3 regions of the Bradyrhizobium sp. 186 genome follow, and region 3 is predicted to be linked to each of the others. Evidence: predicted binding sites of a transcription regulator. Region 3 holds the regulator's gene; each other region holds the start of a gene.

The links. The regulator LexA, encoded in region 3, represses DNA repair genes until DNA is damaged. The targets are predictions, from matches to a motif close to TGTTCNNNNTGTGTTCNG.
Region 1: a site for LexA is predicted at 2,932-2,949, ahead of IVB18_RS34605 (DNA repair protein). Genes of this name have one in related genera too.
Region 2: a site for LexA is predicted at 6,744-6,761, ahead of rmuC (DNA recombination protein RmuC). Genes of this name have one in related genera too.

What each region holds. Positions count from the first base shown of each region.
Region 1 covers NZ_CP082164.1:7,143,869-7,151,488, reverse strand. The annotation lists gene IVB18_RS34615 (inorganic phosphate transporter) at 1-1,349, opposite strand, end outside; gene IVB18_RS34610 (UdgX family uracil-DNA binding protein) at 1,448-2,848, opposite strand; gene IVB18_RS34605 (DNA repair protein) at 3,012-3,800, shown strand; gene IVB18_RS34600 (DNA polymerase Y family protein) at 3,697-5,349, shown strand; gene IVB18_RS34595 (error-prone DNA polymerase) at 5,346-7,620, shown strand, end outside.
Region 2 covers NZ_CP082164.1:9,779,216-9,786,835, forward strand. The annotation lists gene IVB18_RS46755 (DUF1036 domain-containing protein) at 1-328, shown strand, start outside; gene IVB18_RS46760 (pyrimidine 5'-nucleotidase) at 522-1,211, shown strand; gene dapD (2,3,4,5-tetrahydropyridine-2,6-dicarboxylate N-succinyltransferase) at 1,424-2,269, shown strand; gene dapE (succinyl-diaminopimelate desuccinylase) at 2,281-3,447, shown strand; partial or broken gene IVB18_RS46775 (GIY-YIG nuclease family protein) at 3,851-4,187, opposite strand; gene truA (tRNA pseudouridine(38-40) synthase TruA) at 4,211-4,948, opposite strand; gene fmt (methionyl-tRNA formyltransferase) at 4,948-5,883, opposite strand; gene def (peptide deformylase) at 6,094-6,621, opposite strand; gene rmuC (DNA recombination protein RmuC) at 6,793-7,620, shown strand, end outside.
Region 3 covers NZ_CP082164.1:5,687,465-5,695,084, forward strand. The annotation lists gene IVB18_RS27325 (alpha-hydroxy acid oxidase) at 1-311, shown strand, start outside; gene IVB18_RS27330 (HAD family phosphatase) at 321-944, shown strand; gene IVB18_RS27335 (hypothetical protein) at 1,105-1,299, shown strand; gene glp (gephyrin-like molybdotransferase Glp) at 1,531-2,742, shown strand; gene lexA (transcriptional repressor LexA) at 2,918-3,613, shown strand; gene IVB18_RS27350 (hypothetical protein) at 3,785-3,985, shown strand; gene IVB18_RS27355 (hypothetical protein) at 4,177-4,605, shown strand; gene IVB18_RS27360 (hypothetical protein) at 4,712-5,374, opposite strand; gene IVB18_RS27365 (hypothetical protein) at 5,490-5,765, shown strand; gene IVB18_RS27370 (ComEC/Rec2 family competence protein) at 5,775-7,620, opposite strand, start outside.

The DNA of each region.
Region 1 (7,620 bases), 1.5 Mb from region 3:
ACCACGATGCGCTTCCAGCCGATCATGGTGCCGAGACCGAGCGCGATCGCCACCGCAACCTTCACCCAGGTCGGGATGAACTTGGTGGCGGCATCGAGCGAGCCCTTGTAGGCGTTCAAGGTCGTGACCTCGTCCTTGTTGAGATCGTTTTCCTTGTCCTTCATCAGGAAGCGGATGGCTTCCGAAGTCAGGTACATGTCGTTGCGGGTGTTGCCGACGGCTTCCGCGGGTACCTTGGTCAGTGAGCCGTATTTGGCGACCTGGTCGCCGACGTCCTTCACCAGCGCGGCGAGCGAGGGATAGGTGCCCTCGTTGATGTGGTGCAGCGCGATGTACTGCGTCACCGCCGGACGGGGATCGCCGATGATGCTGTGGCCGGCGCCCTTCGCCGCGATCACCTTGGAGGCGGCGTCCGAGGTCTTCTGGAATTGGACGACTTGCGATTCCGGCAGCGCGCGGTTGAGCGCGTAGGCTGTCGGCACGGTGCCGATCAGGATCAGCATGATCAGACCCATGCCCTTCTGACCGTCGTTCGAGCCGTGCGCAAAGCTGACGCCTGTGCAGGTCGCGATCAGCAGACCACGGATCCAGAGCGGCGGCGCCTTGTTGCCTTCGGGCGCAGCATAGAGTGCCGGGTTGCGCACGATGAACTTGAGGAGCAGCAACAGCACGGCGGCGCAGATGAAGCCGACCAGCGGCGACAGCAGCAGCGCGTAGCCGATCTCGGTCGCCTTGCTCCAGTCCACGCCCGAGGTGCCGTCGCGGCCGCGCATGACGGCGTTGGCGATACCGACGCCGATGATCGAGCCGATCAGCGTGTGCGAGGAGGAGGCAGGCAGGCCGAAGAACCAGGTGCCGAGATTCCACAGGATCGCGGCGATCAGCAGTGCGAACACCATCGCGAAGCCGGCGCTGGAGCCGACCTGGAGGATCAGCTCGACCGGCAGCAGCGATACGATGCCGAAGGCGACCGCGCCGGAGGACGCGAGCACGCCGAGGAAGTTGAAGAAGCCTGACCACATCACGGCGACTTCGGCCGGCAGTGAGTGGGTGTAGATCACGGTGGCTACTGCATTGGCGGTGTCGTGGAAGCCGTTGACGAATTCGAAGCCGAGCGCGATCAGCAGCGCGACGAACAAGAGGAGGTAGGGCAGGAAGGTCGTCACCTTCGTGCCGGTCGCGTTGACGTCGACATAGATGCTGTAGGCGACGAACAGCAGGCCTGCGGCGAGGATGCCGAAGAACAGGATCATCGTCAGCGGGTTGAATCCCTTGTCGAGATTTGGCCGCGAGGCCGGCTGGATCGGCGCGGGATCGGCTACCGCGCGGTCGAATGCAACGTCGGTCATCTCTGGACGCCCCTTAACTTTCTGTAAGGGCTATTGTCCGCGATGGATTTGAAGGCTGGATGACAAGCGGCGCCTGAAAGGCGTTTTGCCGCCAGCATTTAGGCGGCGCGCGCGGATTTCTTCTGCAAGGTGGCGGCGATCTTCAGATCCTCGACAAAGCGCTGATATTCCAACACCTTGGCCTTCGGATCCGGCAGCCGGAGCAGATAGGACGGGTGCACCGTCACCAGCGCCTTGCGGCCGTCGGGAAGATCGATCAGCCGGCCACGGTTTTTGCCGATCGGAGTGATCTTGCCGAACACGCTTTGTGCGGCGGTCGCGCCCATCGCCACGATGAGATCGGGCTGGATTGCCGAAACTTCCCGCTCATACCACTGTCGGCATGCCCGGATCTCGGGCGTCGCCGGCTTCTGGTGCAGGCGGATTTTGCCGCGCGGCACGAATTTGAAGTGTTTCACCGCGTTGGTGACATAGACCTTCTTGCGGTCGACGCCGGCCTCCTCCAGCGCCCGATCGAGCATCTGACCGGCCGGGCCGACGAAGGGATGGCCGGCGAGATCTTCCTTGTCGCCGGGTTGCTCGCCGACCAGCATGATGTTGGCGGACTTCGGGCCTTCGCCGAACACGGTCTGCGTGGCGTCCTTGTAGAGGTGGCAGGCGCGGCAGTGGGCGGCTTCCTCCCGAAGCCTTTCGAGATCGTCGCCGGCTGTGGTCTTGCGTGTCACGGGAGCCTCCGGGCGCGGGGAAATCCGCCCGCCGGTCCAGCGTTCGGCATCAGCGAGCAGGGGTCCAAGTATCGACGCTTCCTGGAGGTTCCTCGGGCGCGTCCTCGGTGCTTCAGGCGTCGGCATCCGGTCCGGCTGGAAATGGCGACGCCAGGTTTCCTCCAGGCGGCCCGGCGCGGGCTTCTCCGTCCGGCTGATCCCCGGCGTGAAAGAGATCGCATGACCGTCCCAATGAGCGCAGATATCAGGCGTGAGGATCGACCAGGGCATGTCGGCAAAGCGGCGGGCGAAAAACGGCGCGGTGAAAGCGACGATGTGGTGCTCCGGCTCGAACCAGGTGGCGTAATGCGCCTTCTGCTCGCGCCCGATCTCGCGGAAACGGACGATGTCGCGCATCCGTTGCGCGTCGCGCTGCACGCTGCCGGCCATTGCGGCAGCCTGCGCCACGTCGGGATCGGCCATCGTTTCCAGAAGATCGTGATCGGCCTTCAACCGCCACAGCAAGCGATAGAGGAGCGCAAAGCGTTCGTCGTCGCGATGCAGGATCGCGATGCGTGCGAGCTCGATGAAATTGGCCGGCACGCTGAATGTGGTTTCGGTCTCGATCGGCGGAAGGCTTGGCGCTTCCGACAGGCCGGGCGGCATCCGGTCCTGCGTTTGGCCTTGCACACCCCACGTCACGTCCGCCGGCGCGACCTGATGCAGCGCGAGCGTGCGCGCAGCTTTGCGCCAGCCGTCGAAGTCGGTCTCGCTGTCGAGGGTGATGAGGTACATGGCACTTGAATCCTATTGATTCCGTTCATGAATCTGTGGAGGCGCCAATTCGATTGACTCTCATGCGCCCGTTAGCTTTATATTAGAACATATCATGAACAAATGAGCCAGCCGTTGGTTATCTTCGAGAGCCACGGCATCCATCCCTGAAGGAGCGGCGAGTATGAGCGGCGCACGCATCAGCGCGCTTGCGACCTTGCGCGGCCAGATCGAGCGCATCGAGACGGCGGAGGTCGTGCACCAGCGCGATCGCGTCGCGCTTGGCCATGGCGAGGTCGACAGCGCGCTGAAGGGCGGGCTTGCGCGCGCGGCGATCCATGAGGTGTTTTGCGAGGGCCGCCAGGGCGCGGCCGCGACGGGTTTTGTCACGGGACTTGCGGGCCGCGTGACGGCACGCAAACCGCTGCTGTGGGTGCGGCAGGATTTTTTGGACATGGAAACAGGCGCGCTGTCGATGCACGGGCTTGCCGAGCTTGGGCTTGATCCGCGCCGTGTGGTGATGGTGCGCGCCGCCGACGTGGAGAGTGCGCTGCGCACTTCGGCCGATGCGCTCGCTTGCGATGCGCTGGGTGCCGTGGTGCTCGAGCTCTGGGGTGAAATCAGACAGTTCGATCTCGTGGCGAGCCGCAAGCTGACGTTGGCCGCGCAGTCTTCAGGCGTAACTGGCCTGCTGCTGCGCATGGCGGCGCAGCCGCTGCCGTCGACCGCGGAGACACGATGGATGCTGCGTGCGGCGCATTCGCCGCCAGGGGCGATGTGGAGTGTCTGGGGCGCGCCGCGCTTCGATGCCGAGCTCATTCGCAATCGTCATGGCCCATGTGGCCGGTGGATCATGGAATGGAAATGTGATGAGTGCCAGTTCAGTGAATCGCCGGCGTATCCTCAGCCTGTGGCTGCCGCGCCTGCCCATCGATCGGATCCAGCGCTTCTTCAGCAACGTCGGGCTGGATAAGGGCAAAGCGTTTTCAAGCGAAGTGGACGCCGGTTCGCGTGAAGAAAACGCGTCAAAACAAAAAGACGAGCCCAGCATCGTCGTCGCCAAGGACAACAATGCGCTGGTGATCCATGCGCTGGATGAGGCTGCCGAGCGTCTTGGCCTGCATATCGGCCAACCCTTGGCCAATGCCCGGGCGATGTGCCCGGACCTGAAAGTTTTCGACGCCGATGTCGCGGCCGATGCAAAAACGCTCAGCGACATCGCCGACTGGTGCGATCGCTTCACCCCGCTGGTCGCGCTCGATCCGCCGCACGGGCTGTTCCTGGATATCACCGGCTGCGCGCATCTGTTCGGCGGGGAAGCCGCGCTGTTGCAGGCGCTGGTCCGCGCGCTTGCCCGGCAGGGCTTTGCCGTCAGCGCGGCGATCGCCGGCACCTCGGTCTGCGCGCGCACGCTGACGCGGCAGGCACATAGCACCATCGTGGCCGATGGCGGGGAGACGGAGGCGATCAGCGCCTTCCCGGTGTCCGCGCTCGGTGCCGGCGAGGCCATCACCACCGGCCTGCGCCGGGCAGGCCTGAAAACCATCGGCGATGTCGCTTCCCGCAGCTCCCACGAAATCACGGCGCGTTTCGGCGCGCGGTTCTCCACGCAGCTCGCGCATGCGCTGGGGCAGGGCGATGCGCCGATCAGGCCGCGAAAACCGCTGCCCGACTACATCGTGGAAAAACGCTTTGCCGAGCCGATCGCGACCGACACCATGATCGCGATGACGCTGTCGCGGCTCGCCGATACGTTGATCGCTTCCATGGAAAAACAGGGCAAGGGCGCGCGACGGTTAGAGGCCGCCTTCTTCCGCACCGACGGCGCGGTGCGCGCGATCATGGTCGAGACCGGGCGACCGGTGACGCGAAGCGCGGTCATCGACCGCCTGTTTCGCGAGCACCTCGATGCGCTCGCCGATCCCCTGGATCCCGGCTTCGGCTTCGACATGGTGCGGCTGTCGGCGAGCCGCACCGAGATCGTGGTGCAGGAGCAGCGCGATCTCGATGCCCATGTCCACGACAATGACGAGCTCGCCGCGCTGATCGACCGCATCGCCGCGCGCATCGGCGGCAAACGCGTTGTCGTGCACCTGCCGCAGGACACCCATATCCCCGAGCGCGCAGTGCTGGCCGTATCAGCGCAGCACCACCTGGCTGTCGCCATGCAGGCCGAATGGCCGACGCGCGTCGAGAGCGAACCGCCGCTGCGGCCCTTGCGCATGTTCGACAGACCGGAGCCGATCAAGGTGCCGTTCGCGTCCGTACCGGACGGAGCCCCGCATCAATTCACCTGGCGTCGCGCGCTGCATGCGGTGGCGCGGGTGGAAGGGCCCGAGCGCGTCGCCATGGAATGGTGGCGGCAGGACGACAGGCAACTGACGCGGGATTATTTTCGCGTCGAGGATGCCGAAGGCCTGCGCTTCTGGATTTTTCGCGACGGTCTCTACGACAGCGAGCTCATCGACGAGGAAGGCAAGCCCGTTCCCGCCAACTGGTATGTTCACGGCCTCTTCGCATGACGACATCAGCCTATGCCGAGATCGGCATCACCACCAATTTTTCCTTCCTGCGCGGAGGCTCGGATCCGCGCGCCTATGTGCACCAGGCCAGCATCCTCGGTATCCCCGCGATCGGCATCGCCGATCACAACACGCTCGCCGGCGTGGTGCGCGCCTACAAGGAACTCGACAATGCCGAGGTGCTGCACAAGCCAAAACTCCTGATCGGCGCGCGCATCGTCTTCATCGACGGCACGCCCGACATCCTGGTCTATCCGCGTGACCGCGCCGCCTACGGCCGGCTCTGCCGGCTTCTCACCATGGGCAAGCGTGGCGACGACATCACGCGGATCGAAAAGGGGGAGTGCCATCTCACCTTCACCGATCTCCTGGCGTTTTCGGAAGGCCAGCTTTTGGTCCTGACGTTGCCGCATCATTTTGATGCCGTGCAAGCGCAGGACATTCTCGCGAGGCTGAAGGCGACTCGCGCCGAAGGCGTGTGGCTCGCGGCGAGCCTGATCTATCGCGGCGACGACCGGCGTCGCCTGGCGCGGCTTGATGATCTCGCGGCGACGGCAAAGGTGCCGTTGCTCGCGACCAACGAGGTGCTCTATCACCATCCCGCACGCCGTCCCCTCCAGGACGTGCTGACCTGCATCCGGGAAAAGACCACGATCGAGGCGGTCGGCAGGAAGCTCGAGGCCAATGCCGAACGGTTCTTGAAGACTCCCAGGGAAATGTCGCGGCTGTTCCGCGATTTTCCCGAGGCGGTCGCGGAGACGATGCGCTTTGCGGACAAAATCGACTTCTCGCTCGACCAGCTCAAATACCAGTATCCGGACGAGCCGGTGCCGCCGGGCAAGACGGCGCAAGGCCATCTGGAGGACCTGACCCGGGCAGGCGTACAAAAATATTTCGGCGGCAACATCGACGACAAGCTTCGCGCTACCCTCAAGAAAGAGCTCGCGCTGATCGCCGAGCTGAAATACGCGCATTATTTCCTCACCGTGCACGACATCGTGCACTACGCGCGCAGCCAGAACATTTTGTGCCAGGGGCGGGGATCGGCGGCGAACTCAGCGGTCTGCTACGTGCTCGGCATCACCTCGGTCGATCCGACCCAGGTCGATCTGTTGTTCGAGCGCTTCATCTCCAAGGAGCGGCTGGAGCCGCCGGATATCGACGTCGATTTCGAGCATTCGCGGCGCGAGGAGGTGATGCAATATGTCTATCGCCGCTACGGCCGTCACCGCGCCGCGATCATCGCCACCGTCATCCACTATCGTCCGCGCAGCGCCATCCGCGACGTCGGCAAGGCGCTGGGCCTGACCGAGGACGTCACCGCCGCACTCGCCGACACCGTCTGGGGAAGCTGGGGCAAGGGCCTCAACGACATGCAGGTCAAGCAGGCCGGCCTCGATCCGCAAAATCCCATGATCAACCTTGCGGTCGAGCTTGCGACCGAGCTGATCGAATTCCCGCGCCATCTCTCGCAGCATGTCGGCGGCTATGTGCTCACGCAGGACCGGCTCGACAGCTATGTGCCGATCGGCAACGCCGCGATGGACGATCGCACCTTCATCGAATGGGACAAGGACGATGTCGACGCGCTCAACATGATGAAGGTCGACGTGCTCGCGCTGGGCATGCTGACCTGCATCCGCAAGTGCTTTGACTTGATCGCGGATCACAAAGGCAAGCGTTACGAGCTTGCGGATATCAAATCGAAGGATGACGACGAAGTTTATCAAATGCTACAGCGGGGAGAATCTCTCGGCGTATTTCAGGTCGAAAGCCGTGCGCAGATGAACATGCTGCCGCGCCTGAAACCGCGGACGTTCTACGATCTCGTGATCGAAGTCGCGATCGTGCGTCCGGGGCCGATCCAGGGCGACATGGTGCATCCATATTTGCGGCGGCGGAACGGCCAGGAGAAAGTGAGCTATCCCTCGCCATCGCCCGAGCATGGTCCCGCAGATGAGCTTTACAAGGTTCTGCACAAGACAAAGGGCGTGCCCCTGTTCCAGGAACAGGCAATGCGCATCGCGATCGAGGCGGCAAAATTCACCTCCGAGGAAGCCAACGGCCTGCGTCGCTCGATGGCAACCTTCCGCAATGTCGGTACCATCGGCAAATACGAGGACAAGCTGATCGGCAACATGGTTGCGCGCGGCTACAATGCCGACTTCGCCAGAAGCTGTTTCGACCAGATCAAGGGCTTTGGCTCCTACGGCTTCCCGGAAAGCCATGCCGCGAGCTTCGCGCAGCTCGTCTACATCTCCTCTTGGCTGA
Region 2 (7,620 bases), 4.1 Mb from region 3:
GATGGCGGCGGTCGCCACCGACGACGGCAAGTCGGTGACAAGCCGCGGCTGGTATCGCATCGATCCCAAGACGTGCCTGCACCCCGACGTGACCGGGCAGCCGAAGCAGATCTTCAGCTTCGCGGAAGCTATCGATGCCGACAACCGCGTTATCAAGCAGAAGGACCGGCCGCTGAACTGGGGCGGCGACAAGCAGCTTTGCACACGCGAGACCAAGTTCGAGACCAACGAGCAGACCGATTGCCCCGCGCGCGGATTTGCGGCGACGGGTTTTGGGGTGGTGGATATGTCGAGCGGCGGCAAGACGCTGCGGTTCGCGATGCCGTGATTGCTTTTGTGATGACGCAACAAACACCATCGTCGTCCCGGCGAAGGCCGGGACCCATAACCACAGGATTGGGTTTTGCGAAGAACGACGACCAGCGTGCCCCATTGATAGATCACGCGGTATGGGTCCCGGCCTTCGCCGGGACGACGGCGGAAAGTTGGGGGGCCACTCCGATAACGAATAGAGAGCCGCAATGACCTCCCCTCGCACCTTCGCCCGCATCGACACCTGGGTGTTCGACCTCGACAACACGCTCTATCCGCATCACGTCAATCTGTGGCAGCAGGTCGATGCGCGGATCGGGGAGTTCGTTTGCAATTGGCTCAACGTGACGCCTGCGGAAGCGCGCAAGATCCAGAAGGATTACTATCTGCGCTTCGGCACCACCATGCGCGGCATGATGACCCTGCATGGCGTGCGCGCCGACGACTACCTCGCCTATGTGCACAAGATCGATCATTCGCCGCTGGCGCCGAACCAGGCGCTTGGCGAAGCCATCGCAAAGCTGCCCGGGCGCAAGCTGATCCTGACCAACGGTTCGGTCGACCATGTCGATGCGGTGCTGTCGCGGCTCGGCCTCACCACGCATTTCGACGGCGTATTCGACATCATCGCGGCGGAGTTCGAACCTAAGCCGGCGCCGCAGACCTACCGGAAATTTCTCGGCGATCATACGGTCGATCCGACCCGGGCCGCGATGTTCGAGGACCTCGCCCGCAACCTCACCGTCCCGCACGAGCTCGGCATGACCACGGTGCTGGTGGTGCCCGATGGCACGAAGGAAGTGGTGCGTGAGGACTGGGAACTGGAGGGCCGGGATGCGGCCCATGTCGACCACGTCACGGATGATCTGACGGGGTTTTTGGCGGGGCTGTCGCGTTAGGCCACCGTAGCCCGGATGGAGCGAAGCGTAATCCGGGGCAACTCACCGCAGGGGAGACTTTCCCGGATTACGCTTCGCTCCATCCGGGCTACTACCTTCCCCGCTTCGCGCGCCCCGGGACGACGGTGGAGTATGCCTTGACTCCGTCCCCTCAAATCCCGAAAAAGTCCCCCAATCCGCTACAAATCCTGCCTTCCCGAGAGGAAATGCCGATGTCCCTCCAAGCCCTCGAATCCACCATCAACGGCGCCTTCGACGCGCGCGACGGCATTTCGACCTCGACCAAGGGCGAGGTGCGCGAGGCCGTGGACCAGGCGCTGGAGATTCTGGACAAGGGCGAGGCGCGCGTCGCCGAGCGCGGGGCCGATGGCAAGTGGAAGGTCAATCAATGGCTGAAGAAGGCCGTGCTGCTGTCGTTCCGTCTCAACGACATGGGCGCCATTCCGGGCGGCCCCGGCAAGGCGACCTGGTGGGACAAGGTACCCTCGAAGTTCGACGGCTGGGGCGAGAACCGGTTCCGCGACGCCGGTTTTCGCGCCGTTCCCGGCTCGATCGTGCGCCGCTCCGCCTTCATCGCCCGCAACGTCGTGCTGATGCCGTCCTTCGTCAATCTCGGCGCCTATGTCGATGAATCGACCATGATCGACACCTGGTCGACGGTCGGCTCCTGCGCGCAGATCGGCAAGCGCGTGCACATCTCCGGCGGCGTCGGCATCGGCGGCGTGCTCGAGCCGCTCCAGGCCGAGCCCGTGATCATCGAGGACGACTGCTTCATCGGCGCGCGATCCGAGGTCGCCGAGGGCGTCATCGTACGCAAGGGTGCGGTGCTGTCGATGGGCGTATTCCTGGGCGCCTCGACCAAGATCGTTGACCGCGAGACCGGCGAAATCTTCGTTGGCGAAGTGCCGGAATATTCGGTTGTGGTGCCCGGCGCGCTGCCCGGCAAGCCGATGAAGAACGGCCAGATGGGCCCGAGCACCGCCTGCGCCGTCATCGTCAAGCGCGTCGACGAACGCACGCGGTCGAAGACCAGCATCAACGAGCTGCTGCGGGATTGATCTTCTCCGTCATGACCGATGCCCTGTCCATTGCCCGCGATCTGATCCGCTGCCCTTCGGTAACCCCGGCCGATGCCGGTGCGCTGGGCGTGCTTGAAAAAGCCCTGAACGCAGCTGGCTTCACCTGCCACCGCGTGACGTTCTCCGAACCCGGCACCGCCGACGTCGACAATCTCTATGCGCGGATCGGCAGCGAAGGCCCGCACATCACCTTTGCCGGCCACACCGACGTGGTGCCGCCCGGCGACGAGAGCGCCTGGAGCGTCGGCGCGTTCTCCGGCGATGTGAAGGACGGCTTTCTGCACGGCCGCGGCGCGGTCGACATGAAGGGCGGCATCGCCTGCTCGGTTGCCGCGGTGCTGGAGCATCTCGCCACCAATGGCGGCAAGCCGCGCGCGGACGGCAACGGCTCGATCTCGTTCCTGATCACCGGCGACGAGGAAGACGTTTCCATCAACGGCACGATCAAGCTGCTGCAATGGGCCGCCGAGCGTGGCGAAAAATTCGATCATTGCGTGCTCGGCGAGCCCTCCAATGTCGAGACGCTCGGCGACACCATCAAGGTCGGCCGCCGCGGCTCGCAATCCGGCACGCTTTTCGTCGACGGCGTACAGGGTCACGTCGCCTATCCGCACCGCGCCGCCAATCCGGTGCCGGACATCTCGCGGCTGATCGTGGCGATCTCCGACGAGCCGCTCGACCACGGCAGCGCGGCGTTCCAGGCCTCCAATCTCGAATTCACCTCGGTCGACGTCGGCAACACCGCCAACAATGTCATCCCCGGCCAGGCGCGCGCAAAATTCAACATCCGCTACAACGACAACCACACCCAGGCGAGCCTGCGCGAGCTGGTCGAGATGCGGCTGACCCAAGCCTGCGGCAACCGCATCCGCGCCCGCATCGTCTGGGAGCCGTCCAACTCCAACGTGTTCGTCACCAAGCCGGGCCCGTTCACCGATCTCGCGGTGTCCGCGATCGAGGACGTGACGGGCCGCAAGCCCGAGCTGTCAACCAGCGGCGGCACCTCGGATGCGCGGTTCATCTCGAGCTATTGCCCGGTGATCGAGTTCGGCCTGGTCGGCCAGACCATGCACCAGATCGACGAGCGCGTGCCGGTGGTCGATCTGGAGCAGCTGACGAAGGTGTATCGGGGGATATTGGCAAGGTATTTTGCCTGAATCGCTACTTTACCAGGCGCTCCGCCGTCATGCCCGGGCTTGTCCCACGGCTGTCCGGTTCAGGCAAAACGGTTGCAACGAGACGCATCGACTCGTAATGAGCGCAAAATTCATTGATATGACTCACGATTTTTGCGCTCTCGTTTTAGCCGAGCGACCCGCAGCGGAGTATGCTGAGGTCCGCAATGAAGAAAATTTGCGGTGTTCTCGCGAACAACAAGTCTTCGCAGCTATGCCCCGACGCCATTAATTGACTCTAGCGACTCGCTTTTTGACGCCGAAGCCTGAACCGGACAGCCGTGGGCTTGTCCCGGGCATCCACGTTCTTTGCGCCGGCAAAGGAAGAACGTGGATGGCCGGGACAAGCCCGGCCATGACGTTGTGGTGAGAGCCCGCGCACGTCTCACTGGGTGATCGTGTCGTAGAGGTCCTTCCACTCGGGATTGTCTCTGAGTATCAGCCGCACCTTCCACTTACGCGGCCAGTGCTTGATGTTGTGCTCGCGCTGGATGGCGGTTTGGATTTCCTCGTAGCGCTCGAAATAGACAAGACGCTTCACGGCGTACTTCTTGGTAAAGCCTGCTACCAAGCCCCTCGCGATGCTCATATGTTCGCCGCACGAGATCATTCGTGACGCCGACATACAAAATGCCATTTGGCGCGCTCGCCAGGATGTACACCCATCCGCCTTGCATGGTCGCATGTTGACGCACGTGGATGGCCGGGACAAGCCCGGCCATGACGCCGGGGTCGGCCTCTCGCCTCAATAATCCACCTTCACCAGATACAGCCCGTCCGGCGGGGCGACGATGCCGCAGGCGGCGCGGTTGCGGGCCTGCAAGGCTGCGGAGAGATCGTCCGAGGTCCAGCGGCCTTCACCGACCCAGACCAGCGAACCGACCATTGAGCGGACCTGGCTGTGCAGGAACGAGCGCGCGGAGGTGAGGATCGTCACCTCGCGGCCGTCGCGCAGCACGTCGAGCTGATCGAGCGTCTTCTCCGCCGATTTGGCCTGGCACTCGGTATCGCGGAACGTCGTGAAATCGTGCTTGCCGAGCAGGCGCTGGGCGGCGGCATGCATCGCTTCCGCATCGAGCCGGCGCGGCACGCGCCAGGCGTGGCCGATGTCGAGCGCGAGATTGGCCCGGGTGTTGACGATGCGGTAGCGATAGTGGCGTTTGACCGCCGAGAACCGCGCCTCGAAGGCATCCGGCACGATCTCGGCTTCGAGCACCGCGACCGGATGCGGGCGCAAATGCGCGTTCAACCCGTCGCGAAAACGGCCCGGCGGAAACTGCTTCTCGATGTCGACATGCGCGACCTGGCCGATCGCGTGCACGCCGGCGTCGGTGCGGCCGGCGCCATGCACGCGCACATCCGCGCCGGTCATCGCTTTCACCGCAGCTTCCAACGCGCCCTGCACAGAAGGCAGCGTCTCCTGCACCTGCCAGCCGAAGAACGGCGCGCCGTCATATTCGATGATGAGCTTGTAGCGGGGCATCAGGCCAGCCGCATCGGCGGCTTCAGCGGCACGCCGCGCAGGAAATCCGCCGCCTGCATCCGCGCCTTGCCTTCGCGCTGGAGCTCGAGAATGCGGATCGCGCCGTCGCCGCAGGCGATGGTGAGCTGGTCGTCGAGCACCTCGCCCGGCGCGCCGGAGCCCTTCACCAGCTCACAGCGCAGGATTTTGACACGTGCATTCTCGCTCGCGCCGGCAAGCTCGGCCCAGGCCCCGGGAAACGGCGACAGACCATGGATGTGGCGCAGCACGTCGCGCGCGGGCTTGGTCCAGTCGACGCGCGCCTCGCTCTTGTCGATCTTGGCCGCATAGGTGACACCCTGCTCGCTCTGCTTCTTGAGCTGGAGCCCGCCGCGCCCAAGCGCCGCCATCGCGCGCACCATCAAATCGGCGCCGAGCCGGGACAGGCGATCGTGCAGGTCGGCAGCAGTCATTGTGTCGGATAGCGCCAGCCGTTCGGCCATGGCGACGTCGCCGGTATCCAGGCCGACATCCATCTTCATCACCATCACGCCGCTCTCGGCATCACCGGCCATGATGGCGCGGTTGATCGGCGCAGCACCGCGCCAGCGCGGCAACAGCGAGGCGTGCAGATTGTAGCAGCCGAGCTTTGGCGCATCGAGAATAGCCTGCGGCAGGATCATGCCGTAGGCGACGACGACCGCTGCATCCGCGTTAAACGCGCGAAACTCGTCGAGCGCTTCCGGTGACTTCAGCGTCTTCGGCGTCAGCACGGGAACGCCGAGTTTTCGCGCGGCCTCTTCTACCGGCGTCGGCTGCAATTGCAGGCCGCGCCGCCCGCCCGGCTTCGGCGCGCGGGTGTAGACGGCCACGATCTCGTGGCCGTGCGCGACGAGTTCGAGCAGTGTCGGCACGGAGAAATCGGGCGTGCCCATGAAGATGAGGCGGAGGGGCATCAACAGCACTCACTGCGTTCCCTCCCCCCTTGCGGGGGAGGGCTAGGGAGGGGGGTGCCACACGGCGCGCTCTCTCCATTTGGACGTTCGCGGCGCGCATTCTTTCTCGACGAGGGATAGACCTTTTCCTGGGCTACCCCCCTCCCCTGCCCTCCCCCGCAAGGGGGGAGGGAGTCTACTGAGCAAGCGGCGACATGATGCACTCTATAATCACTCCTCCGCGCGTTTGGCGGCTTTCTCGAACTTCTTCAGAACGCGGTCGCGCTTGAGCTTTGACAGATAGTCGACGAACAGCACGCCGTTGAGATGGTCGATCTCGTGCTGGATGCAGGTGGCATAGATGCCTTCGGCGTCCTCCTCGTGCACCTTGCCGTCGAGATCGGTGAAGCGCACGCGCACCTTGGCGGGACGTTCGACCTCCTCGTAATATTCGGGGATCGAGAGGCAGCCTTCCTCGTAGACCGACAGCTCCTCGGACGAGGCGATGATCTCCGGATTGATGAACACGCGCGGCTCCGGCGTGGTCTCGCCGTTCTCGTCGCGCTTGGCGAGGTCCATGGTGATGAGCCGCAGCGGCTGCGCGACCTGGATCGCCGCCAGCCCGATGCCGGGCGCGTCGTACATGGTCTCGAACATGTCGTCGGCAAGCCTGCGGATCTCCGGCGTGACCTTCTCGATCGGCTTGGAGACCAGACGCAGCTGCCTGTCGGGCAGGATGATGATTTCTCTGAGGGCCATGGCGGCGATTTAAGCCGCGCGCCGGATGCGGTCAATGCGGCCAGGAACTCCGTTAACGATCCGCTAACCATAAAACTTTGGGTTTCGTTAACCATAAAAATTAATGGGGCATTTACCATAAATGTTCGCTATTCGTTCGTGCGGACACGCGAATCGGCTAGAAGAACGAGCATGAACGAGATCATTTTCTTGGCTGGCGACTGGCCGGTGCGCACGGTGGACGCGCTGATCGGCTTCGGCGCGCTGGTCCTCATCCTGCTGCTGGTGATCGCCGTCGTGATCGCGCGCTCAGGGCGGCGCGGGGCGGAACTGGCGATGGCCAATGCGATCCGTGCGGACGAGCTCGAGGAGCGCCTGAGCCAGGTGCTGCACGTCCAGAGCGAGGCTTCTGGCCGGGTCGACGCCATGACCCAGACGCTCGCCGGCCGCCAGGCCGACATGGCGCGCGCGGTCAACGAGCGGCTGGATTCGGTGACCCACCGCGTCGGCCAGTCCATGGAGCACACCACCCGCAACACCATGGAGAGCCTGCGCGCGCTGCACGAGCGGCTCGGCATCATTGACAGCGCGCACAAGAACCTCACCGACCTCACCACGCAGGTCACCACCTTGCGCGACGTGCTCGCCAACAAGCAGTCGCGCGGCGCCTTCGGTCAGGCGCGGATGGAGGCGATCGTCCAGGACGGATTGCCGAAGGGCGCCTACGCGTTCCAGTTCACGCTCTCGACCGGAAAGCGGCCGGACTGCGTGGTGTTCCTGCCCGACCAGCGGCCGCTCTGCATCGACGCAAAGTTTCCGCTCGAAGCGATGACTGCGCTGCACGACGCGCGTAGCGACGAGGAGCGGCGCATTGCCACGCAACGCCTGCGCAGCGACGTGATGAAGCATGTCAGCGACATCGCCGACAAATATCTCGTCACGGGCGAGACCCAGGAGATGGCGCTGATGTTCGTGCCGTCGGAATCCGTCTACGCCGAGATCCACGACGGTTTCGACGAC
Region 3 (7,620 bases):
AGGGCCGCGCCAAGATCATGGTCGACGGCGGCTTCTGCCGCGGCACTGACATCGTCAAGGCGATCGCGGCAGGCGCCGACCTCGTCGGCATCGGCCGGCTGCAATGCTGGGCGCTGGCGGCAGCCGGCGAAGCCGGCGTAACGCGGATGCTGGAGCTCTTGGAGGACGAAGTGCTGCGCTGCCTCGGCCTGCTGGGAACCACCTCGTTCGCCGAGGTCAACAAGTCCTGCCTGCACGCGGCGACTGCCACCAATGCGCCGAGCGTGTTCAGCGCGTTCCCGCTGTTCGACATCGAGCCCTATCGATACTGAAAGGATGCAATGACACCGCTCTCTCCCGGCAGCGCGGATGCGCTTCTGTTCGATCTCGGGCGCGTCGTGCTCGACATCGATTTCTCCAGGGCGATCGCCTGCTGGGCGGGACATGCCGGTTGCAAGCCCGAGGCCATCGTCGCGCGCTATGTGCGTGACGAGGCCTACCGGCTGCACGAGGTCGGCAAGATCAGTGACGAGGATTATTTCCAGTCGTTACGCGCTTCGCTCGGAATCGGTATTTCGGATGCGGAGTTTCTGGAGGGCTGGAACGCGATCTTCGCCGGCGAGATGCCCGACATCGCCGAGCTTTTACCGCGCGCGGCCAAGCAGATGCCGCTCTACGCCTTCTCCAACACCAACCGGCCGCATGTCGACCATTTCTCGAAGAAATATGCCGATCTGCTCGGCCATTTCCGCGAGCTGTACCTGTCGTCCAGTATCGGTCTGCGCAAACCGGACGCGGAAGCCTTCGACCATGTCGTGGCCGCGATCGGCGTGTCGGCAAGGCGTATCGTGTTTTTCGACGACCTCGCTGAGAACATCGAGGGAGCGCGGGCGTGCGGATTGACCGCGGTGCATGTGACCTCGCCCCGTGATGTTGGCAATGCATTGAAAGCGCTGGGGATCTGACACCAGCCCCGTGGCGGCTTTAGCAGCGGCAGCCGGAAGTTCCGGGAACCGGGATCGGGAACCAAATCACTTTGTGCATTTTTGCACAGAGTTCCTGGAACGGAATGCCCGCATCCGGACTCTTGAGTCCGTTGGGACTTTTACGGATGGACGCATCATCGTGTTGGGCAAGACCTACCTCACCAAGCAGGCCTCTCTTCTTCTTGAATTCGCCAGAACCACCTCGGATTCTGATCTTTCTGCAAAGCTGATCAGCAAGGCTGCCGACCTCAAGTCGCAGGCCGACCCGCTGCCCGACAGGGATCAGGGCCCCGCGGCGCCTGACGTCAGTCCGGGCAACTTGTCGGGGAGCTGACCGAATGCTGGCCGTGGCTCTCGTCATTCTCGTCCTTGCCATGGCCACGCTCCTCCCGGTCTGTCTCGTTCTTCGGAGTATGCCGCGCCGGAGCTGATACTAATCTTCCAACGCAGAGCGGGTGACGCCGGATGAATAATCCCTCTCGCTGCCGTTTTGCCTCTGCGCCCGCACTCGGTTAGAACTCTCGCCGCCCATTCGTCCGAACGCGCCGAGCAGGAGTTTTCGCCCGTGGCCTTGATGCCGGTTTCCGATGCGCTTGCTGCCGTGCTCGCGGGCGCAGAGCCTCTGGCCGAGGAAGCGGTCCCTCTCACCGATGCCTTCCATCGCGTGCTCGCGCGCGATGTCGCGGCACGGCGCACGCAGCCGCCGCAGGCGATGTCGGCGATGGACGGATATGCCGTGCGCGCGGCCGATGCGGCCAAGGTCGACGCCCAGCTCACCGTGATCGGCGAGGTGGCGGCCGGCCGGCCGTTCGCGGGAACCGTCGGCGCCGGCGAAGCGGTGCGGATCTTCACCGGTGGCGTCGTTCCCGATGGCGCTGATGCCGTCGTGATCCAGGAGGACACGGTCGCAAACGGTAAGCGCATCACGATCAAGGAGACCGCAATTGCCGGACGGCACATCCGCCCCGCGGGCGTCGATTTTCGCGAGGGCGACGTGCTGCTGCGGACGGGCACCCGCCTTACCGAGCGAGGCCTGGCGCTCGCCGCCGGCATGAACCACCCGTCCCTGCCTGTCCGCCGCCGACCGAAGGTCGCTATCCTCGCGACCGGCGACGAGCTGGTGATGCCAGGCACCGCACCCGGCCCAGGACAGATCGTCTATTCCAACGGCTACGCCCTGCACGCGCTGGCGCGCAGCGAGGGCGCCGAAACGATCGACCTCGGTGTCGCCGCCGATACGCTGGAGGCCACCACCGCCGGCATCCGCAGCGCACGCGAGAGCGGCGCCGACATCCTGATCACGACCGGCGGCGCGTCGGTCGGCGACCACGACCTGGTCCGGCCGGCGCTCAACGCCGAGGGCATTTCGATGGCGTTCTGGAAGATCGCGATGCGACCGGGCAAGCCCATGATGCACGGGCGTCTCGGCGCGATGCGCGTGATCGGCCTGCCCGGCAATCCGGTATCGTCCTATGTTTGCGGCTTCCTGTTCATGGTGCCGCTGATTCGCGCGCTGTCGGGCCGCGAGGTGATTCATCACCGCCGCGAGCGCGCCGTGCTCGGCCGCGATGTCGGTGCCAATGATCAGCGCGAGGACTATCTTCGCGCGCGCCTGGAGCTGCGCGAGGACGGCACCCTGGTGGCCCTTCCCGTCAACCATCAGGATTCTTCGCTGCTTGCGAATCTTGCTGCGGCACAGGCACTTCTCGTGCGCGCACCATTCGCGCCGAAGGCCGAGGCGGGCATGCCCTGCGAGGTGCTGCGACTGCCGGTCTGAATGCGTCGACCACACGCGTTCCGCGAAGTTCGTCGCGTTCACGGTAAATTAAGCAGTTGCGGAACACATATCGAACATATAGTGTCCGTTCATGATTTGTTTCGAGCATCTGGCGGTTCGCCGCTGAATTCACCGTCTCGGAATCGAACGACATCAACCGGGGGATTTGGTCAAGATGTTAACGCGCAAACAATACGAGCTTCTGCGGTTCATCAGCGAACGTCTGAAGGAAAGCGGCGTGCCGCCCTCCTTCGACGAGATGAAGGACGCGCTCGACCTGCGCTCGAAATCGGGCATCCATCGCCTGATCACCGCGCTCGAGGAGCGCGGCTTCATCCGGCGCCTGCCCAACCGGGCCCGCGCCATCGAGGTGATCAAGCTGCCCGAGCTCCAGGCCGCCGCCGGTAGCCGCCGCGGCTTCACGCCGAGCGTCATCGAGGGCAATCTCGGCAAGGTGCGCTCCAGCGCGCCGGCGGACGACGGCGAGCGCCCCGTCGCGGTGCCGGTGATGGGCCGCATCGCGGCCGGTACGCCGATCGAGGCCTTGCAGACCCGTAGCCACACCATCAGCGTACCGCCGGACATGCTCGGCTCTGGCGAGCACTACGCGCTCGAAGTGCGCGGCGATTCGATGGTCGAGGCCGGCATCCTCGACGGCGACATGGCGCTGATCCAGCGCAACGAGAGCGCCGATACCGGCGACATCGTCGTGGCGCTGATCGACGACGAGGAAGCAACGCTGAAGCGCTTCCGCCGCCGCGGCGCCTCGATCGCCCTCGAGCCCGCCAATGCCTCCTATGAGGTGCGCATCCTGCCGCCGAACCGGGTGAAAATTCAGGGCAAGCTGATCGGGCTGTACCGGAAGTACTGAGCCTATCCGGCGGTCATTCGATACACATTGGAGCGGACGGATTGTCCGCTCCGGCTGGATAGTCTTTCTGGTTCTGCACAGATTATCCGGCCACCCCTCCGGCGCTACATCCTCGGCACGCCGCACGAAGCGCCCACTGCTTCGCGGCCTTGAGAGACCGAGGAGACAACCATGCGCAAGATCGCTTTAAGCACAATCACCGTGGCGCTGATCGCAGCATCAGCGTCGCAAGCCCTCGCCGCACAGTCGCGTCATCATGTCCGCAAGGAGGCGGCGGTCAGCGAGCAATTCCGCAATGCCCGCAACGCCGTCGAGCAGCCGTCGCAACCGGCTTGGCAATATTCGGGCTGGTCCGCGCCTGCCGGCCGCTGACGTCGAGGCTTGCTAAATGCACTGGAGCAGACTTTGTTCCCAGCGCATTTGAAAAAGATAATGTGATCGCGCTCTACGGATGTGAGCCGCAGATTTGCCCACAAACAAGCATAAGATCACAGTTTCCACTCTGATAGAGGCCTGCGCCTCCGAGAGAGGCGCGGGTTGCTATCCTGAATGAGGAGCGCCCGATGTGTGACTACAGCCTGCATGCCGTCGCGACGCGTCCCGCCGAAGTCGGCGAGACGATCGTCACGACAAACTTCCGCGGCACCTCGACGCGCGGCTTCGCCTCCGAAGCCGACATGTCCGTCGCGGTCTGCCTGCTGCCGGGAACGGAGCTCGCCTTCGCCGACAACGTCCGCTACGACAATCGCTGGATCTGGACCCGCACCATCAACTCCCGTGTCGGAAAATTCGGCAAAACCGATCCGCACATTCCCGATCGCCATCACGACGCGATCGAATTCCCCGACGGCAAATACGTGCTGGTGACGCAGCTCGTCGAAGGACAGCGCGCAACCGTGCTGCAACTGCCGGTGACCCAGCCGCTCGGCGAGCACAAGCCGCAGATCATCGCCGACAGGCAGCCGACCGTCACCCGCCTGCCGATCGGCTGACGCAGCCGCTCCGGCCGACTGGTCGAGACCAGGATTGAAATCGCTATCGCCGGCTGTGGCCGGCGACGTGGAGCGGTTTGTATCTCTCGAAATCCGATCGGGAAAATCAGCTCGCCGCAGCTCCCCACCGCACGAAGTTTGCGCTGTCCTGCCTGAATTTTGAACGTCCGTTCCGCAGCCAAATGGCCGATGCTGTTGCGGTTTGAGGGGGCGGACCTGTTCGATGAAGACCTTCATTCGCGTCGTTGAACTCTGGGTGCCTGACCCGACGCGCATGCGGCTGGAATTCGGTGGCGGCCTCTACAGCGAAGGGCTGTCCGCGTTCAAGGCCGTGAGCGAAGATCTGCGCTTCGGATATGACGAGGGCCTTCCGGGCAAGGCTTGGGCCAGCGGGCACCCCGTGATCCTCACCAAATTCACCAACTCCTATTTCAAACGGACCGATCAGGCCATCGAGGCCGGACTGACCTGCGGCGTGGCGGTGCCGGTGTTTGCGGGAGAATTCCTGCAAGCCGTCATGGTGCTGTTCTGCGGCGACGACGAGGCGCATGTCGGCGCGGTCGAGCTCTGGCACAACGATCCCGAGGTCTCCCACGAGATGGGCCTCGTCGACGGCTATTACGGCACCGCCGACATGTTCGAGTTCAATTCGCGGCACACCAAATTTCCACGCGGCTTCGGCCTGCCCGGACGCACCTGGAAAGCGGGCATGCCGCCACGACGCCACGAGCTTCCTGCGCTGGGAGGATGCCTCCAAGGTCGGGATCAACCTCGGCGTCGGCGTTCCCTACCGGACCGGCGCCGACCACAGCGCCGACCATACCTGGGTCCTGACATTCCTCTCCGCGCAGGCAACGCCGATTGCGCAACGCTTCGAGATCTGGGTGCCGAACGAGGCCCGTTCGGCGCTGGTCTTTCGCGCCGGCGATTGCAGCGCGCAGACCGACCTCGCCGCGCTCTACGCGACACAATCCATCGCCAGGGGCGAAGGCAGCATCGGCGGAGCGTGGGCAACCGGCATGCCCGCGCTCAACGACGATCTGGCGCATGACTGCTCGATCGCAGCCTCGCAGGCCTGCGCCTCCGGACTGAGCCGGCTGGTGGTGCTGCCGGTGATCGGGAACGCAAGTCTCGAAGCCGTGCTGGCCTGGTATCTGTAGCCCGTCCGCTCAGTCCTCGGCCTGCAAGTCAGCCTCGGAGGGCGTTGCGTCCTTGCTGCGGGGCGCGGCCGTCTTCGGCGCAAGGCTTCCGTCGAAATCACCTTCGCCGGCGGCGGTCGGCAACCAGGGGCGGCTTGTGCCTCTCGCCCTCACCGCCCGAACCGCAAACCCGTCATCGCGCTGCGTCAGCGCCAGCGCGCCCTGCGTTGCGAGACGCTGGCGATCAACCACCATCGCCGCACAATCCGGCGGCGCCGGTCGTGCCGTCACCACCAGCGCGGCGCGGCTGCAATCATCGGCCAGCGCGTCGATGCGCAGCGCCAGCGCGACCAGGCGCCCATCGGCGAGCGGCGTCACGCAGCCGGACTCGTCGCACGACACTGCATCGCTAAGCGAGGCATTACCGCCGTCGCGGGAATCGGCGTCGGCCGCAAGCCACTCCTTCAGCAGAAAGCCATCCTTGTTCGCCCTGATCAGGTGCAGGTGCCCGTCCCTGCCCCGCACAGCAATGCTCTGGCCGTCACCGGCAATCAGAATGTCGGGCTGCCGGACGGAAAGCCCCCAGGCGATCGAAGCCAGCAGCACCAGCGCGCCTGACCAGCGCAAGGGTGTGCGCAGCAGGCCCATCAGGATGATCCCGAGGCTTGCCGCGATCAGCGGCGCGATGCCGAAGGCGCCGATGCGCCCGACCGCGCCGGGCAACGCGGCCACCCATCGCGTGACTGCGATCATCCAATCGATGCCGATCCCCATCAGCCACCAGAACGGGCCGTCGAGCCCGAAGGGAGCCGCGAGCAATCCCAACAGTCCGGCCGGCATCACCAGCGCCGACACCACCGGCATCGCCGCGAGATTGGCGAGAACGCCGAACGGCGTGACGCGATGGAAATGGAAGGCGGCATAGGGCGTGGTCGCAAACCCCGCGATCAGCGAGGCCAAAAACAACATCGCGATCTCGCGGCCGCCCCACATGGCAATGCGCGCGGTCGCGGAATGATCCGGCGAGGCGAACAGGTTCGGCATGCCGACCTGCACCAGCGCCACCAGCCCGAGCGTTGCCGCGAACGACATCTGGAAGCTCGGATGCACCAGCGATTCCGGCGCGACGGCAAGCACGATCAGCGCGGCCACGGCCAACGTGCGAAAGGTGATGGCGCGGCGATCGACTATCACCGCGATCAAAACCACCGCCGTCATGAAGAACGATCTCTGCGTTGCAACCTCCGCGCCCGAGAGCAGCAGATAGAACGCCGCGGCGACCAATGCCGCCGCCGCCGACCATTTCTTGATGGCAAAGCCGACCGCCAGTCCCGGGATGAGCGCGAGCAACGCCCGCACCGCGAAGAAGACGACGCCGGCCACGACCGCCATGTGGTAGCCGGAGATCGAGAGCACGTGGCCAAGGCCCGAGATGAACATGGCGTCGTTGACGGGTGTCGTGATCGCATCGCGCCGGCCGGTGAGCAGCGCGGTCGCGATCGCGCGGTTGTCGCCGTCGAGCGTGGCGCGGATGCGCGTGTCGATCGCATCGCGCAGGCCCTGCATGAATGCGGCATAACGCAGCCGCAAGCCGGCGGCATCTGATGGCACCGATGCCGCGATCGCGCCCATCACGAAACCAGAGGCGCCGATACCCTGAAAGAACATGTCACGCGAGAAATCATAACTGCCGGGCCGCACCGGCGAGAGCGGCGGCATCAGCCGCGCCTTCAACTGCACGAAGCTGCCGACCTCGGGCGCGGTGCCCTTGCGCACCGACAGGCGCACGCGCTCGAGCTTGACGTCGCTGCGCTGCGCCTCCATCGAGGTCACGCGCAGCACGAAACGGTCGGTGCGCTCGCGGATGTCGCGGGTC